Regions from separate parts of the Dactylosporangium sp. NPDC000555 genome, predicted to be linked through region 1. Evidence: riboswitches for the same ligand, from Rfam matches in the RefSeq annotation. Region 1 holds a riboswitch; each other region holds the start of a gene.
What was found. Region 1 has a riboswitch for cobalamin ahead of ABT297_RS12145 (ribonucleoside-diphosphate reductase subunit alpha). Riboswitches for the same ligand answer to the same signal wherever they lie in the genome.
Positions count from the first base shown of each region.

Region 2: linked by a shared signal. The riboswitch ahead of cobN (cobaltochelatase subunit CobN) and the one ahead of ABT297_RS12145 (ribonucleoside-diphosphate reductase subunit alpha) in region 1 are both predicted to bind cobalamin.
Region 3: linked by a shared signal. The riboswitch ahead of ABT297_RS36075 (ABC transporter substrate-binding protein) and the one ahead of ABT297_RS12145 (ribonucleoside-diphosphate reductase subunit alpha) in region 1 are both predicted to bind cobalamin.

Region 1 covers NZ_JBEPDB010000014.1:75,165-80,322, reverse strand. Annotated here, with positions in the region: gene ABT297_RS12150 (ribonucleotide-diphosphate reductase subunit beta) at 1-646, opposite strand, end outside; gene ABT297_RS12145 (ribonucleoside-diphosphate reductase subunit alpha) at 664-3,048, opposite strand; cobalamin riboswitch at 3,184-3,395, opposite strand; gene ABT297_RS12140 (superoxide dismutase) at 3,548-4,159, opposite strand; gene ABT297_RS12135 (HpcH/HpaI aldolase family protein) at 4,288-5,025, opposite strand; gene ABT297_RS12130 (amidohydrolase family protein) at 5,052-5,158, opposite strand, start outside.
Region 2 covers NZ_JBEPDB010000020.1:14,164-19,321, forward strand. Annotated here, with positions in the region: gene cobN (cobaltochelatase subunit CobN) at 1-2,123, opposite strand, end outside; cobalamin riboswitch at 2,183-2,362, opposite strand; gene ABT297_RS15225 (ferredoxin-like domain-containing protein) at 2,440-3,573, shown strand; gene ABT297_RS15230 (precorrin-8X methylmutase) at 3,570-4,211, shown strand; gene ABT297_RS15235 (precorrin-2 C(20)-methyltransferase) at 4,208-5,158, shown strand, end outside.
Region 3 covers NZ_JBEPDB010000091.1:14,029-19,186, reverse strand. Annotated here, with positions in the region: gene nikB (nickel ABC transporter permease) at 1-321, opposite strand, end outside; gene ABT297_RS36075 (ABC transporter substrate-binding protein) at 330-1,889, opposite strand; cobalamin riboswitch at 1,918-2,098, opposite strand; gene ABT297_RS36070 (MFS transporter) at 2,407-3,642, shown strand; gene guaB (IMP dehydrogenase) at 3,797-5,158, opposite strand, start outside.

The sequences.
Region 1 (5,158 bases):
GGACCGTGTCGACGACGTCGAACGCGAACGCCATGTGCATCGACTCGTCGCGGAACACCCAGTTGGTGCCGGAGGCGAGGCCGTGCAGCAGCCCGCGGGAGCGCAGGTAGTACACGTAGGCGAAGGCGCCGTAGAAGAACAGGCCCTCGATGCACGCGGCGAAACAGATCAGGTTGAGCAGGAACGCGCGCCGGTCGTCGCGGGTCTTGAGCTCCCGCAGGCCGAAGATCGAGTTGATCCACTTGAAGCAGAACTCGGCCTTGCGGGCGATCGACGGGATGTTCTCCACCGCCGCGAACGCCGCGAACCGCTCGGCTTCATCGGGGACGTAGGTGTCGAGGAGGTTCAGGTAGAACTGGACGTGCACGGCCTCTTCGAACAACTGCCGCGACAGGTACAGCCGGCCCTCGGGCGAGTTCACATGCTGGTACAGGTTCAGCACGAGGTTGTTCGCCACGATCGTGTCACCGGTCGCGAAGAACGCGACGAGGCGCGAGACCAGGTGCCGCTCGGCCGGGGACAGCTTCGGCAGGTCGGCGAGGTCGGTGTGCAGGTCGACCTCCTCCACGGTCCAGGTGTTCTTGATCGCGTCCTTGAACCGGTCGAAGAACTGCGGATACCGCATCGGCCGCAGCGTCAGGTCCATGCCGGGGTCGAGGAGGCTCACTGGCACGCCTCGCAGGACTCGGGGTTCTCCAGGGAACAGGCGACGGCCTCGGCGGGCGGGGCGATCAGCGAGACCGCAGGTGCGACGGATACGGTGGCCTGCTGAATCCGGGTGGCCGGGCGCGAGCGCAGGTAATAGGTGGTCTTCAGCCCCGACTTCCAGGCGTGCAGGTACATCGAGGACAGCTTGCCGATCGTCGGGGCACTCATGAACAGGTTGAGCGACTGCGACTGGTCGATGTAGGGCGCCCGGGTGGCGGCGAGGTCGATCAGCGCCCGCTGCGGCAGCTCCCAGGCCGTGCGGAACAGCTCACGGATCTCCGCCGGCAGTTCGGCGATGCTCTGCACCGAGCCCTCCGCGCGCTTGATCCGCTCGCGGATCGCCGAGGTCCACAGCCCCCGGGCCTTGAGCTCGCGCACCAGGTACGTGTTGATCTGCAGGAACTCCCCCGACATGGTCTCGCGCTTGAACAGGTTGGACACCTGCGGCTCGATGCACTCGTAGCAGCCGGCGATCGACGCGATCGTCGCGGTCGGGGCGATCGCGACGAGCAGCGAGTTGCGCAGCCCGTGCTCGGCGATGCTGGTCCGCAGCGCCGCCCACCGCTCGGCATGGGCGGGTTCGGCGTCCCAGAGGTCGGGGTGCAGCACGCCGCCCGCGGCGCGGGTCTCGGCGAACGCCGGGTGCGGCCCGAAGTGTTCGGCGAGGCCGGCGGAGGTCTCCAGCGCGGTGAGCAGGATCTCCTCCTGCACGCGCGTGGACAGCTCCCGGGCCTCGGGCGAGTCGAACGGCAGCCGCAGCGTGAAGAACGCGTCCTGCAGGCCCATCAGGCCGAGGCCGACCGGCCGCCAGCGCGGGTTGGACGTGGCCGCCTGCGCCGACGGGTAGTAGTTGATGTCGATGACCCGGTCGAGGAAGACCACGGCAGTGCGGACGGTCTCGCGCAGCCGCTCCCAGTCGACGCCGTCGGCGGTGACGTGGGCGCCGAGGTTGATCGAGCCGAGGTTGCACACCGCGGTCTCGTCGTCGCTGTTGACCTCGACGATCTCGGTGCACAGGTTCGACAGGTGGATGGTGTTGCCCGGCGCCCCGGTCTGGTTCGACAGGGCGTTGGAGCGGTCCTTGAAGGTCATCCAGCCGTTGCCGGTCTGCGCGAGGGTGCGCATCATCTTGCCGTACAGCTCGCGGGCCTTGACGGTCCGGACGGCCCGCTTCTCCGCAGCCCGGTACGCCTCGTCGAACTCGGCGCCGAACAGGTCCGGCAGCTCGGGCGCGTCGGACGGGTCGACGAGCGACCAGTCGGCGTCGGCCTCGACGCGGCGCATGAACTCGTCCGGGATCCAGTTGGCCAGGTTCAGGTTGTGGGTGCGGCGGGACTCCTCGCCCGTGTTGTCCCGCAGCTCGAGGAACTCCTCGATGTCCGGGTGCCACGGCTCCAGGTAGACGCACGCCGCGCCCTTGCGCCGACCGCCCTGGTTCACCGCGGCGACGCCGGCGTCGAGGGTCTTGAGGAAGGGCACGATGCCGTTGGATTTCCCGTTGGTACCGCGGATCAGCGCGCCCCGCCCCCGCACGCGCGACCACGAGATGCCGATGCCGCCGGAGAACTTCGACAGCTTCGCCACCTGGTGATACCGCTCGTAGATCGAGTCCAGCTCGTCCCGCGGCGAGTCCACCAGGAAGCACGACGACATCTGGGTGTGCCGGGTGCCCGAGTTGAACAGCGTCGGCGAGCTCGGCAGATACGCCAGGCTGGACATCAGCCGGTAGAACCCGATCGCCTCCGCCGGCGTCTGCGACAGCCCGCACGCCACGCGCAGCAGCCAGTACTGCGGCGTCTCGACGACCAGCCGGGTCTCGGGGTGGCGCAGCAGGTATCGGTCGGCGACCGTGCGCAGGCCGAAGTACTCGAAACGCAGGTCCCCGTCGAGGTCGACGGCGTCGTCGAACTTGCGGGTATTGCGGGCCACGAACGCGGCCGTCTCGTCGCCGATCAGCCCCTGCTGGTGGCCATAGCGGATCGACTGGCTGAAGCTGGCGATGCCCTGACCGCGGACCTCCTTGTCGACGAACGAGGCCAGGAGCCGGGCGGCGAGGCGGGAATACTGCGGCTCCTCGCCGATGAGCTCGGCGGCGGTCTGGATCGACAGCTTGTCCAGCTCGGCGGTGGTGGCGCCGTCGTAGAGGCCGCTGATCGTCTTCGTGGCCACCCGCAGCGGGTCGATCTCGTCCAGGTCGCCGACCCACCGCTCGACGGCCTTGACGATCTTGTTGACGTCGACCGGCTCCAGGTCGCCGTCGCGTTTGCGGACCTGCATAGCATGCCGCCGCTGCTCCGGCGCTCCCTGCCCGGGCGCGGCCTTGTCCCGCGTGACCGTCATGTGTGTCCCCTCGTCCACCCGTGTGCCGACTCCGGAGGGGGCGCGCAGGGGACGACGGCACCGGACGACGGCATGCGCCGTCATCTGGCGTCGGCATCGACCGTCCCGCGCGGTCTCCGACCACTGCGGGCCCGATTGGCCCGCGGTGCGCTGGCAGGTCTTCGGACTCGCGGGCATGACCGGGCTCGGTCGCCTACCGACCGTCGCTTCCCAGACCCTGCGGCCCAGTGCTTGATGACGGCTTTCGTTCCCACTTACCGCTGCGGGGCAGTCCCGGACTCACACCGGATTCCCTCTTGCGACACCCGTCCTGGCGGGACGAGCGAACCAGCTGCGGGCAACACCATATATGGGATTCGCTGAGAATCGGAAACACCAGATCGTGTGTCGGCGTGTCGCCTACATCGCATCACCGTGCGTGATGCCCGGGTGGAGGTGACCCCGGCGGCGCACTGGGCCGCCGGGGTCGTGCGGGCGGACGACGGTGCGCCCGGCCGGGTCAGGCGGCCCGTGCCGCGGTCACGGCGGCGTAGCGGGCCTGGACGTCGGCCCAGTTGACGAGGCCCCAGAGCCGGTCGACGTAGTCCGGGCGGACGTTCTTGTACTGCAGGTAGTAGGCGTGCTCCCAGGCGTCGAACACCAGCAGCGGGGTGGAGCCCTGCCCGACGTTGCCATGGTGGTCGTACACCTGCTCCACCAGGAGCCGCCGGCCGAGCGGCTCCCAGGCGAGCACGCCCCAGCCGGAGCCCTGCACGCTCTTGGTCGCGCTGGACAGCTGGCCCGCGAACGCCTCGAACGAGCCGAAGTGCTCGGTGATCGCGTCGGCGAGCTCGCCGTCGGGGCGGTCGCCGCCATCGGGCGAGAGGTTGTTCCAGAAGACCGAGTGCAGCACGTGCCCGGACAGGTTGAACGCCAGCGTCTTCTCGAGCCCGACCAGGGCGCCGAAGTCGCCCTTCTCGCGCAGCTCGGCAAGCTGGTCCAGGGCGTCGTTGCTGCCCTTGACGTAGGCGGCATGGTGCTTGCTGTGGTGCAGCTCCAGGATCTGCCCGGACATCGCCGGCTCCAGGGCGCCGTAATCGTAGGCCAGGTCGGGCAGCGTGTAGACAGCCATCCGCGGTCCTCTCCATTTTATGCCAGTAAATTGCTTCTGCAATTATCTTGCAATAAGCCGGAGAGGGGCACGGAACGGAAGGTGATGCGAAGCACAGGCGAACGGCGGCCAGGTAGCCCTGGCCGCCGTCAGTTGCCGCGCTCCGAGGTCATGGCGGCCCGCAGGCCCGCCGCGAGGATCTGCAGGTCCGACCCGACGATCAGGTACCCGGCCCCCGCCAGTCCCTGCGCGGAGGCCGCGTCCACGCTCGCGGACCAACCGCCGAATGCCGCCCCCGCCGCCCGCGCGGCCGACGCCACCAGCTCCACCTGCGCCGACAGCTCGCCGCTGGACGGCAGACCCAGGCTCACCGACAGGTCGGTGGTGCCGACGAACGCCACGTCCAGGCCGTGGAGCACGTCCGGCCATGGCTCGGCGATCGCGGTCTCGATCTGACCGACCAGCATCGGCGGAGCCTCGGCCTCCGAGCGCAAGAAAGCCCGCAGCGAGGCGGCGCCGAAACCGGCCACCCGGTTGGCGAGGCTGACCGATCGCTCGCCGGACGGGGCGAAGCGCGTCGCGGCCACCAGGCGACGCGCCTGCTCGGCGGTACGCAGCATCGACAGCTGGATGCCGACCGCCCCGTTCTCCAGAAGCCGCGCGATCAGCGCCGGCTCGACGGCCGGGACGCGGACCAGCGCCGGTATGCCACAGACATCCGCGTGCCGAACCAGGCCGATGGCGTCCGCCTCGGTGAGCGTCGAGTGTTCGAGGTCGACGACCACGAAGTCGAATCCCGCGTCCGCCGCCATTTCGACGACGTCGGCGTTGGCCAGCTTCACGAAGGTGCCGACCAGGCGGTGACCGGCCGCCAGTTCGGCCCTCAAGGCGCGCCGGTGTCCGTGGACCGAGCTCATGCCGAGACGCCGCCCCGCCACGGAACGGTCTGCACCCGGGCGCCGTTACGGATGACGATGGTCGGCTCGAAGCGCGGCGCGACGATGGAGTTGCCGGCCGCAT
Region 2 (5,158 bases), on a different contig from region 1:
GAGGACTCGGACAGGCCGAGCGCCTCGCGCAGGCCGGGCAGCGCGGCGACCTGGCCGCCCCACATCTGCCGGGCGCGCAGCATCGCCAGCACCAGGTCGACGCGCGCCTCGCCGGTCGGCGCCTGGCCCAGCACGTGCAGGCCGTCGCGGATCTGCACGTCCTTGACCTCGCACAGCCAGCCGTCGACGTGCAGCAGGAAGTCGTCGAACTCGGCGTCGTGCGGCCGGTCGGCGAGGCCGAGGTCGTGGTCGAGGCGGGCGGCCTGGATCAGCGTCCAGATCTGGGCCCGGATCGCGGGGAGCTTCGCCGGGTCGAGCGCGGCGATCGTGGCGTGCTCGTCGAGGAGCTGCTCCAGGCGGGCGATGTCGCCGTAGGTGTCGGCGCGGGCCATCGGCGGCACCAGGTGGTCCACGAGCGTGGCGTGCGCGCGGCGCTTGGCCTGGGTGCCCTCGCCCGGGTCGTTGACCAGGAACGGGTAGATCAGCGGCAGGTTGCCCAGCGCCGCGTCGGCGCCGCACCCGGCGGACATGCCGACGGTCTTGCCCGGCAGCCACTCGAGGTTGCCGTGCTTGCCGACGTGCACGACGGCGTGCGCTGCGAAACCGGCCTCGGACGGGTCCGCGAGCCAGCGGTACGCGGCCAGGTAGTGGTGGCTCGGCGGCAGGTCGGGGTCGTGGTAGATGGCGACCGGGTTCTCGCCGAAGCCGCGCGGCGGCTGGACCATGACGACGACGTTGCCGCGGCGCAGGGCGGCCAGGACGATGTCGCCGGTGGCGGGGTCGACGAACAGCTCGCCGGGGGCCGGGCCCCAGTGCCGCTCGATCCCGGCGCGCAGGTCCTCGGGGAGGGTGGCGAACCAGGCGGCGTACCGCTCGGCGGAGATGCGCACCGGATTGCCCCGCAGCTGCTCCTCGGTCAGCCAGTTGACGTCCTGGCCGCCCGCGGCGATGAGCTCGTGAATCAGCGCGTCGCCGTCGGCGGGGAAGCCCTCCCCCAGGTCGTACCCCTGCCGCGCCATCGCCTCGAGCAGCCGCACGACGCTGGCCGGCGTGTCCAGGCCGACGGCGTTGCCGATGCGCGAATGCTTCGTCGGATACGCGCTGAGCATGATCACGACGCGCTTGTCCGCGGCGGGCAGGCCGCGCAGGCGGGCGTGCGCGACGGCGATCCCGGCGACGCGGCCGGCGCGCTCGGGGTCGGCGACGTAGACAGTGAGGCCGTCCTCGTCGATCTCCTTGAACGAGAACGGCACCGTGATGAGCCGCCCGTCGAACTCCGGGATCGCCACCTGGGTCGCGGTGTCCAGCGGCGAGAGCCCGTCGTCGAGCTCGAGCCAGCCGTCGCGGCTGCTGGTCAGGCACAGGCCCTGCAGGATCGGCACGTCGAGGGCGGCGAGCGCGCCGACGTCCCACGCCTCGTCCTCACCGCCGGCCTGGGCGTCGGCCGGGCGGGTGCCGCCGGCCGCGAGCACGGTCACCACCAGCGCGTCGGCCCGCCGCAGCGTGTCGAGCAGCTCCGGCGGGGCGGTGCGCAGCGAGGCGGCGAAGACCGGCAGCGCGCGGGCGCCCTCGGCCTCGATCGCCTCGCAGAGGCGCTCGACGAACGCGGTGTTTCCGGCCACGTGGTGCGCGCGGTAGTAGACGACCGCGACCGTCGGGCCGTCCGGCTCGGGACCGCCGGCTGGAGTTGGACGGCCCGGGCGCTCCAGCACGCCCCAGGCCGGGGTCTCCACCGGCGCGGCGAAGCCGTGGCCGGTCAGCAGGACGGTGTCGCAGAGGAACCGGTGCAGCTCGGCGAGGTTGGCCGGGCCGCCGAAGGCCAGGTAGGCATGGGCCTGCGCGGCGAGACCGGCCGGCACCGTGGAGTGGCTCATCAGCTCGGCGTCGGGGGCCTGCTCGCCGCCGAGGATCACCACGGGCAGGCCGGTGGCCAGGAGCGTGTCGAGGCCGTCCTGCCAGTCGCGGTACGCGCCGAGGAAACGCACGACGACGAGGTCGGCGCCGCCGGCGAGCCCGGGCAGGTCCTCGACCGCGGTCCGGGAGGGGTTGGCCAGCCGGTAGTCCGCGCCGCTGGCACGGGCACTGAGCAGGTCGGTGTCGGACGTCGACAGCAGCAGGATCACGCCGGGGTCCTCCCTCGGGGTCCGCGCCCCAAGTCGGTCGGGATGGGTCCGGCGGCGGAGAGTCTCCTGGCTCCCGGATCGGCGCTCGCCCCCAAACTACGCCCAGTCTGGCCCGCGAGCTTCGCGAAGGCCGCCCAGACCAGGCGCTTCCCGGACAAGGCATCCGGTGGCCGTCTTCGCTGGAGGTTCGCTCCCCGGTCACAGTGGCGGGACCGTCCCGGATTCGCACCGGGTTCCTCCACACGTCGCCGTGGTACAGCAGGCCCAACTCTGCGCGACGAGCCTGCGCCGCGTCAAGCGCAGGTAGTATCCGGCCGTGCAGGCTGCCAGTGGACGTGACGCCCCGGACCGGTGCCCCGGCGCCGTGCAGGTGCACGAGGCCGCCGACGGCGGGCTCGCGCGCATCCGCCTGCCCGGCGGGCGGCTCACCGCCACGCGGCTGGAGGTGCTGCGCGCGGCCGCCGCGGAGCTGGGCGATCCGGCGCTGGAGCTCACCTCGCGCGGCAATGTGCAGGTCAGGGCGCTGCGGCCGGGCGCGGAGCACGAGCTCGGGGCGCGGCTGAGCGACGCCGGCCTGCTGCCCTCGGCGACGCACGAACGGGTGCGCAACATCGTCGCCAGCCCGCTGAGCGGCGTCGACGGGCGCGGCGAGCTGGACGTGCGGCCGGTCGTGCGCGAGTTCGACGAGCGGCTGTGCGCCACGCCGGAGCTGGCCGGACTGCCCGGCCGGTTCCTGGCCACGATCGACGACGGCCGCGGCGACGTGACCCCGCTGCTCGGCGACGTGGGGCTGCACGGCTCGAGGCTGGTGCTGGCCGGCGCCCCGACCAGCGCCTCCGGCGGGGCCGAGCTGCTGGTCCGGGCCGCCCTGGCCTTCCTGGCGGAGCGGGCCGCGCAGGGCTCCCGGGCCTGGCGGCTCGCGGAGCTCGAGGACGGCCCGGCGCGGGTCGCGGCCCGGCTGGGCACCGCGCTCACGGCCGACGGGACCAATCGCGCGAACCCCGTCGAACCGGGGCTGATCGCCCAGGCCGGCGGGGGCGCCGCCGTGGTCGTGGTCGCGCCGCTCGGGCTTCTCACGGGCGCCCAGTCGGCGGCGCTCGCGGGCGCGGCGAAGGAGATGATCGTCACGCCCTGGCGGACCGTCGTCGTTCCCGCGGTACCGATGGAAGAAGCTGACCCGACCGTCGCCGGACTGGCCGCCACCGGGCTCACCGCCGACCCCGCCTCGCCGTGGGCCGGGGTCACGGCGTGCGCCGGGCGGCCGGGCTGTGCCAAGGCGCTCGCCGACGTCCGCTCGGACGCCCGGGCCGCCGTGGCCGCCGCCGGCGCGCGGGAGCCCGGCGCGGTGCCGGTGCACTGGGTCGGCTGCGAACGGCGCTGCGGCGCGCCGAGAGGAAGGCACGTGGAGATGCTGGCGACGCCCGGCGGGTACCGGAGCGCGGTCGTATGACGCGGCGCAGCGACCTGACGACCGAGTACATCCGCGACGGCGCCGAGATCTACCGGCGCTCGTTCGCCACGATCCGGGCCGAGGCCGACCTGTCCGCGCTGCCCGCCGACGTGGCGCAGGTGACGGTCCGGATGATCCACGCCTGCGGCATGGTCGACCTGCCCGCCGACGTCGGCCACTCCCCCGGTGTCGTCGCGGCCGCGCGCGCGGCGCTGCGGGGCGGGGCGCCGATCCTGTGCGACGCCGAGATGGTCGCGTCGGGGGTGACCCGCGCGCGGCTGCCCCGGGACAACGACGTGGTGTGCACGCTGCGCGATCCGGCCGTACCGGAGCTGGCGGAGCGGCTGGGCACCACGCGCAGCGCGGCGGCCCTCGAACTGTGGCGCGGCCGCATCGACGGCGCCGTCGTCGCCATCGGCAACGCGCCCACCGCCCTGTTCCGGCTGCTCGAACTGGTCGCCGAGGGCGCGGGCACACCGGCCGCGGTGCTGGGCATCCCGGTCGGGTTCATCGGCGCCGCCGAGTCGAAGGCAGCCCTGGCCGGCTCCGGGCTGGAACACCTGGTGGTGCACGGCCGCCGGGGCGGCAGCGCGATGACGGCCGCCGCCGTCAACGCGATCGCGGACGAGAAGGAATGACCACGGTGGACAGCGGCAGGCTCTTCGGTGTCGGTCTGGGCCCCGGCGACCCGGAACTCGTGACGGTCAAGGCCGTCCGGCTCATCGCCGCCGCGCCGGTCGTCGCCTATCACAGCGCCCGGCACGGGCGCAGCATCGCCCGCTCGATCGCCGCGCCCTACCTGCGCGCGGACCAGATCGAGGAGGCCCTCGTCTACCCGGTGACGACCGAGGACACCCCCGACTACCGCGGCGTGATCGAGGAGCACTACGACGCCTGGGCGGCCCGCCTCGCCGCGCACCTCGACGCCGGCCGCGACGTGGTGGTGCTGTGCGAGGGCGACCCGCTCTTCTACGGGTCGTACATGCACATGCACAAGCGGCTCTGCCGGCGGTACCCCACCGAGGTCGTCCCCGGCGTCACGTCCGTGTCCGGCGCGTCGGCCGCGCTGGGCCGCCCGCTCGTCGAGCGCGACGAGATCCTCACCGTGCTGCCCGGCACGCTGCCCACCGACGAGCTCGCCGAGCGCCTGGCCGCCACCGACTCCGCCGCGGTGCTGAAGCTGGGCCGCACGTTCGGCCGGGTCCGCGAGGCGCTCGAGCGCGCCGGCCGGCTCGGCGACGCCTGGTACGTCGAGCGCGCCACCACCACCGGCGAGCGCACCGCCCCGCTGGCCGAGGTGGACCCGGCGACGGTGCCGTACTTCTCCCTGGCCCTGCTGCCCTCGCGCGTGCACGAGGAGACCGCGGCCGCGCTCGCCGAGGCCGCCCCCGCGCCGGCTCAGGGCGAGGTCGTGGTGGTCGGACTGGGGCCCGCCGGCCGCGACTGGCTCACCCCGGAGGCACAGGCCGCGCTCGCCGCCGCCGAGGACCTCGTCGGCTACGGCCCCTATCTGGCGCGGGTCCCGGACAACCCGCGGCAGCGCCGGCACGCCTCCGACAACCGCGTCGAGGCCGAGCGCGCCGAG
Region 3 (5,158 bases), on a different contig from region 1:
GAGCGTCGCCGGCAGCCGCATCCACAGCTCGTCGAGGACCGGGGCGCCGCTGCGCAGCGACGTACCGAGGTTCCCGGTGAGGACGCTGGTCAGCCAGTGGACGTACTGCACCGGGTACGGCTCGTCCAGGCCGAGGTCACGGCGCAGCGTGGCGAGATCCTCCTGCAGGCGGCTGATGTCGGCGCCCGGCTCCACCATGGACAGCAGGATCGCGTGGCTCGGGTCACCGGGGATGAGCCGGATCATCGTGAACAGCACGATCGAGATGCCCAGCAGTACCGGCACCGTCGCGGCCAGCCGCACGGCGGCGTAACGGAGCATCGGGCCGGTTACCGCGCCAGCCACATGCCAGGCAGGATCCGCCGCGACAGGTTCGGCTCCACACCGCGCACCCGGGGTGCGTAGGCCGCGCCCCACTGCGTCGAGGCGTACAGGTAGACCAGCGCGACGTCGTCGAGCAGGATCCGCTGCACCTGCTTGGCCAGCTCGGCCTGCTTCGCCTGGTCGAACTCGGTGCCGAGCTGGTCGATGAGCGCGTCGGCCTGCGGGTTGCTGTAGCCGCCGTAGTTGGACACGACGCCGGTGCGGTAGAACGAGCGCAGCTGTCCGGCGATGTCGCCGGTGGCCGAGCCGCACGAGCAGTACGTGGCGATCTCGAAGTTGCCGTCGAGCATCATCTGGTTGGAGGCGGTGGTCTCGACCGGGGCGAGCTCGGTGGAGATGCCGACCTTCTTCCACTGGCTCTGCAGGGCGATCGCCAGGGGCTGGAACACGGTGTACGTCAGGATTTTGAAGTGGAGCCGGGTGCCGTCCTTCGCTCGTACCCCGTCCGGGCCGGGCAACCAGCCGGCGGCGTCGAGGATCGCCGCCGCCTTGGCGACGTCGGTGCTCGTGCCGGAATCCACGGCATAGGGCAGCCCGGCGGGAAAGTGTCCGGTCGCCGCCTTGGCGTAGCCGTGGTTGAGTCCGTCCACCAGTTCCTTGCGGTCGGCCGCCAGATCGAGGGCCTGCCGGACCGCCTTGTCCCGCAACGCGGGAACCTTCGCCGTGTTCAGCCAGATGTTGCGGGTGGTCGGCGCCGGCGAGTACACGGTGAATTTCGTGCCGGACTTCTCGTACTGCAGGCGCTGATCGATCTCGACGTTGAACTCGGCGTCGGCGTCGCCGGAGCGCAGCGCGAGCATCCGGGCCTGCGGGTCGGAGCCGAGCCGGGCCTCGATCCGCTTGAGCTTGATCCCGCCTTCGGGCTTGTCCCAGTAGTCCGGGTCCGCCTCGGCGATCAGCGTCTCCCCCGGCACGAACTGGACGGGCTTCATGAACCCGGTCAGGTCGGGGTTGCGGTTGAACTCGTCGCCGCGCCGGTCCGCCTCGGCGGCGTTGTGTATGCCGTACGTGGTGAGCCGGAACGCCAGCCCGGGGTCGGGAGTCTTCGTCGTGACCCGCAGCGTGGTGGCGTCGGCCGCGGTGAACTCCATCGCGCCGAGGATCGACTTGGCGCGCGGGTTCTTCGCCTTGTGCCGCTCCAGGGACGCCTTGACCGCGGCGGCGTCGACCGGCGCCCCGCTCCAGAACCTCACCCCGCCGCGGAGTGCGAACTCCCACACGGTCGGCTCGACGGTCCGCCATGACGCGGCCAGACCTGGCCGCAGGGTGGCGTCGTCGTTCTGGACGACCAGCGACTCGGCCAGGCCGTTCTCGAGGATCCGCTGCGCGTCGATGTGGACCGGATCGAGCGACCTCGGCATGTTGACCGTCAGGAACCGCAACGTCTGTTCGGCGGCGGGCTCGTCGGACGCCACGACCGGATCTGCGCCGCCGCAACCGGCGAGCGCGAGGGACAGCACGGCGGCCAGCGCCGCCGCCCGGGAAAAGGACAGCATTCGAGACATCAGCCTTCCAGCACCTCGTGGACAGGGCGTACACGTGCGTGCCGTGGCCGGTCTCCTGGCTGACGGGAGGTGCGTCCCCGGCCGGCCTTCCCAGGCAGAACTGCCCAGTGACCCCACGAAGGTGGATGCCGGAGACTCCCGATCACAGTGGCGAGGGCCGCGCCGGCGTTCCACCGGACTTCCCGAGCACCACGGCTCCGGCAGAGTACGCAGAGGTCAACCGCACCGACAAGATCAGAATGAGACATCCCACAACCGGCGCACCCGGCAAGGGCCGAATTCGTGTTGCCGGCGGTCGCGTCGCCCCGTACGGTCTTGACTCGTGTTCTCGCCCCGTGACGTTTAGCTGTCAGGCTTCGACACGCGGGTGGAGTCTGTCCATTTCCGGCGGCTTTTGGTGATCATCGGTTTCCGGTGACCGTCGCCTTCGCTGCGATGCCGTGCGTCGCGGTGCCTGCGTGTCTGTCCAGCCCATGACGGCACGCCGAACAGGCGCATTCATCAATCGGAGCTCACCATGGACAACCTCACGTCGGCGCCGCCTCGATCCGTGTGGCGTCAGCACGACTTCCGGCTCCTGCTCGGGGGACGGTTGGTCTCACAGCTGGGCGACTCGCTGCAGTTCCTCGCCCTACCTCTGCTCGTCATCGCGCTGACCGGGTCCTCGACGCAGGCCGGTGTCCTGCTCGGTCTGCAGACCGTGGTCTACCTTGTCTTCGGGCTGGTGGCGGGAGCTCTGGTCGACCGGTGGGATCGCAAGGCCACGATGATCTGGTGCGAGATCGGGCGTGGACTGCTCACCGCCACCATTCCGGTCGCCGCGGCGCTCGGCGTGCTGGGCATGCCGCAGCTGTATGCCGTCGCGGTGCTGAACGGTGCGCTCAGCACCATGTTCGGGGCGGCGAACAGTTCGGCGTTGCCGAACATCGTCAGTAACCGCGACCTGCCCAGCGCGCTGGGAGCGGCCGGGGCGATGTCCAACGCGCTTCGCATCGTCGGCGGCTCCGTGGCCGGCATCGCCTTCGCCGTGAGCCGGATGCTCCCGTTCACGTTCAACGCCGTCTCGTTCCTGGCCTCGGCCGCGTCCCTGCGCGGCATCCGCGCCGGCTTCCAGCAGGCACAGGCCACGACGCCGGCGTCGCCGCGCGTACTCCTGATCGACATCGGTGGCGGGCTGGCCTGGCTGTGGCGCAAACCGGTGATCCGGACGCTGGCCCTGATCGACGCGGCGGACAGCCTGCGGTACGGCGCCGGCTACTTGCTGATCATCATGCTGGCCAGGCGTCTGGACGCGAGCCCCACCCAGGTCGGCATGGTGTTCACCGCCGCGGGCGCCGGCGCCCTGCTCGGCAGCCTGCTGGCACCCGCGCTCACCCGCCGGTTTCCGCTCGGGGCACTGTCCATCACGATGTTGTGGGTCGAAGCGCTGGCCTTTCCGTTCTACGCGGTGGCGCCGACGTGGTGGCTGCTGGCGGTCGTGGCGTTCGTGGAATCGGTGGTCGCGCCCGTCTACACCGTCGCCCTCGACTCCTATCGGCTCGCCGTCACCCCCGACGCGCTACGCGGCCGAGTCACGAGCGCGATCGAAACGCTCACCACCGGAGGCGCGGCGATCGGCACCATGGCCAGCGGCGCCTTGATCGGGCTGCTCGGAGCGCCGGCGCTGACCATCGTCCTGGCCGGATGGCTCACGCTGCTCGCCCTCGTGGCGACCCTGAGCAAAACTGTCCGCACGGCTTCGGCGACGGACTGAAGGCGATGATGCCGCACGGCCGGCACGCGAGGTGGCCTGCCCTGCCGGATTCGTGAGCGTGGAAAGCGTGGAACCGGCCGGCGTCGCCGATCACCGCGGTGACCGTGGGGCCGCCGGCCGGGAACCCGTCCGCGCGTCACGGGCGGCGCGTGCGTCAGCCCGAGTAGTTCGGCGCGGCGACCGTCATGGTCACGTCGTGCGGGTGGCTCTCACGCCGGCCGGAGTCGGAGATCCGCACGAACTCGGCGTTCTTGAGGTCGGCGATCGTCGGGCTTCCGCAGTATCCCATCGCGGCGCGCAGGCCGCCGACGAGCTGGTGCACGATCGACGACACCGGACCGCGGTAGGGCACCCGCGCCTCGATGCCCTCCGGCACCAGTTTCTCGGCCTCCCGCACGTGGCCCTGGAAGTAGCGATCCTTGGAGTACGACCGGCCGCGCATCGCGGCGACGGAGCCCATGGCACGGTACTCCTTGAAGCGCTCGCCCTTGTGCACGACGACCTCGCCGGGCGTCTCGTCGGTGCCGGCCAGCATGCTGCCGATCATCACCGCGTCGGCGCCGGCGGCGATCGCCTTCGAGATGTCGCCGGAGAGCTTGATGCCGCCGTCCGCGATGACGAAGACGCCGCGCGGAGCGGCGGCCTGGGCGCAGTCGTAGATGGCCGACAGCTGCGGCACGCCGACGCCGGCCACCACCCGGGTCGTGCAGATCGAACCGGGTCCGATGCCGACCTTGACCGCGTCGGCGCCGGCATCGGCCAGCGCCTCGACCGCCTCCGCGGTGGCGATGTTGCCGCCGATGACCTCGACGTCCCACGAGCTCTTGATGGTCTTGACCGTGTCGAGCACGCCCTGCGAGTGGCCGTGGGCCGTGTCGACGACGATGACGTCCACGCCGGCGGCGACGAGCGCCTCGGCACGGTCGATCGCGTCCCGCCCCGCGCCGACGGCCGCCCCGACGCGCAGCCGGCCGCGTGTGTCCTCGGAGCTGCGCGGGTGCTCGAGCTTCTTGCGGATATCCTTGACCGTGATCAGGCCCTCGAGCCGGCCGTTCTCGTCGACCAGCGGCAGTTTCTCGATCCGGTGCTCGCGCATGATGGCCTGGGCCTGCTCGAGCGTGGTGCCGACCGCGGCGGTGACGAGCGGCAGCGGACGCATCACGTCCCGGACGGGCTGTTCCCGGTCGTCGATGAAGCGCAGGTCACGGTTCGTCAGCAGGCCGACGAGCCGGCGGTCGTCGTCGATGATGGGCAGGCCGGACACGCGGTAGCGCGCCATTACCTCCAGAGCGTCGGTGACCGGCGCGTCCGGCCGCAGCGTGACCGGGTTGACGATCATCCCGGACTGCGACCGCTTGACCGTGTCGATCTCGGCCACCTGCTGGTCGATCGAAAGGTTACGATGCAGAATGCCGATGCCCCCCATCCGGGCCAGCGCGATGGCCATCCGCGCCTCGGTGACAGTGTCCATGGCGGCGGACACAATCGGAATCTCCAACTCGATCTTCGGCGTGAT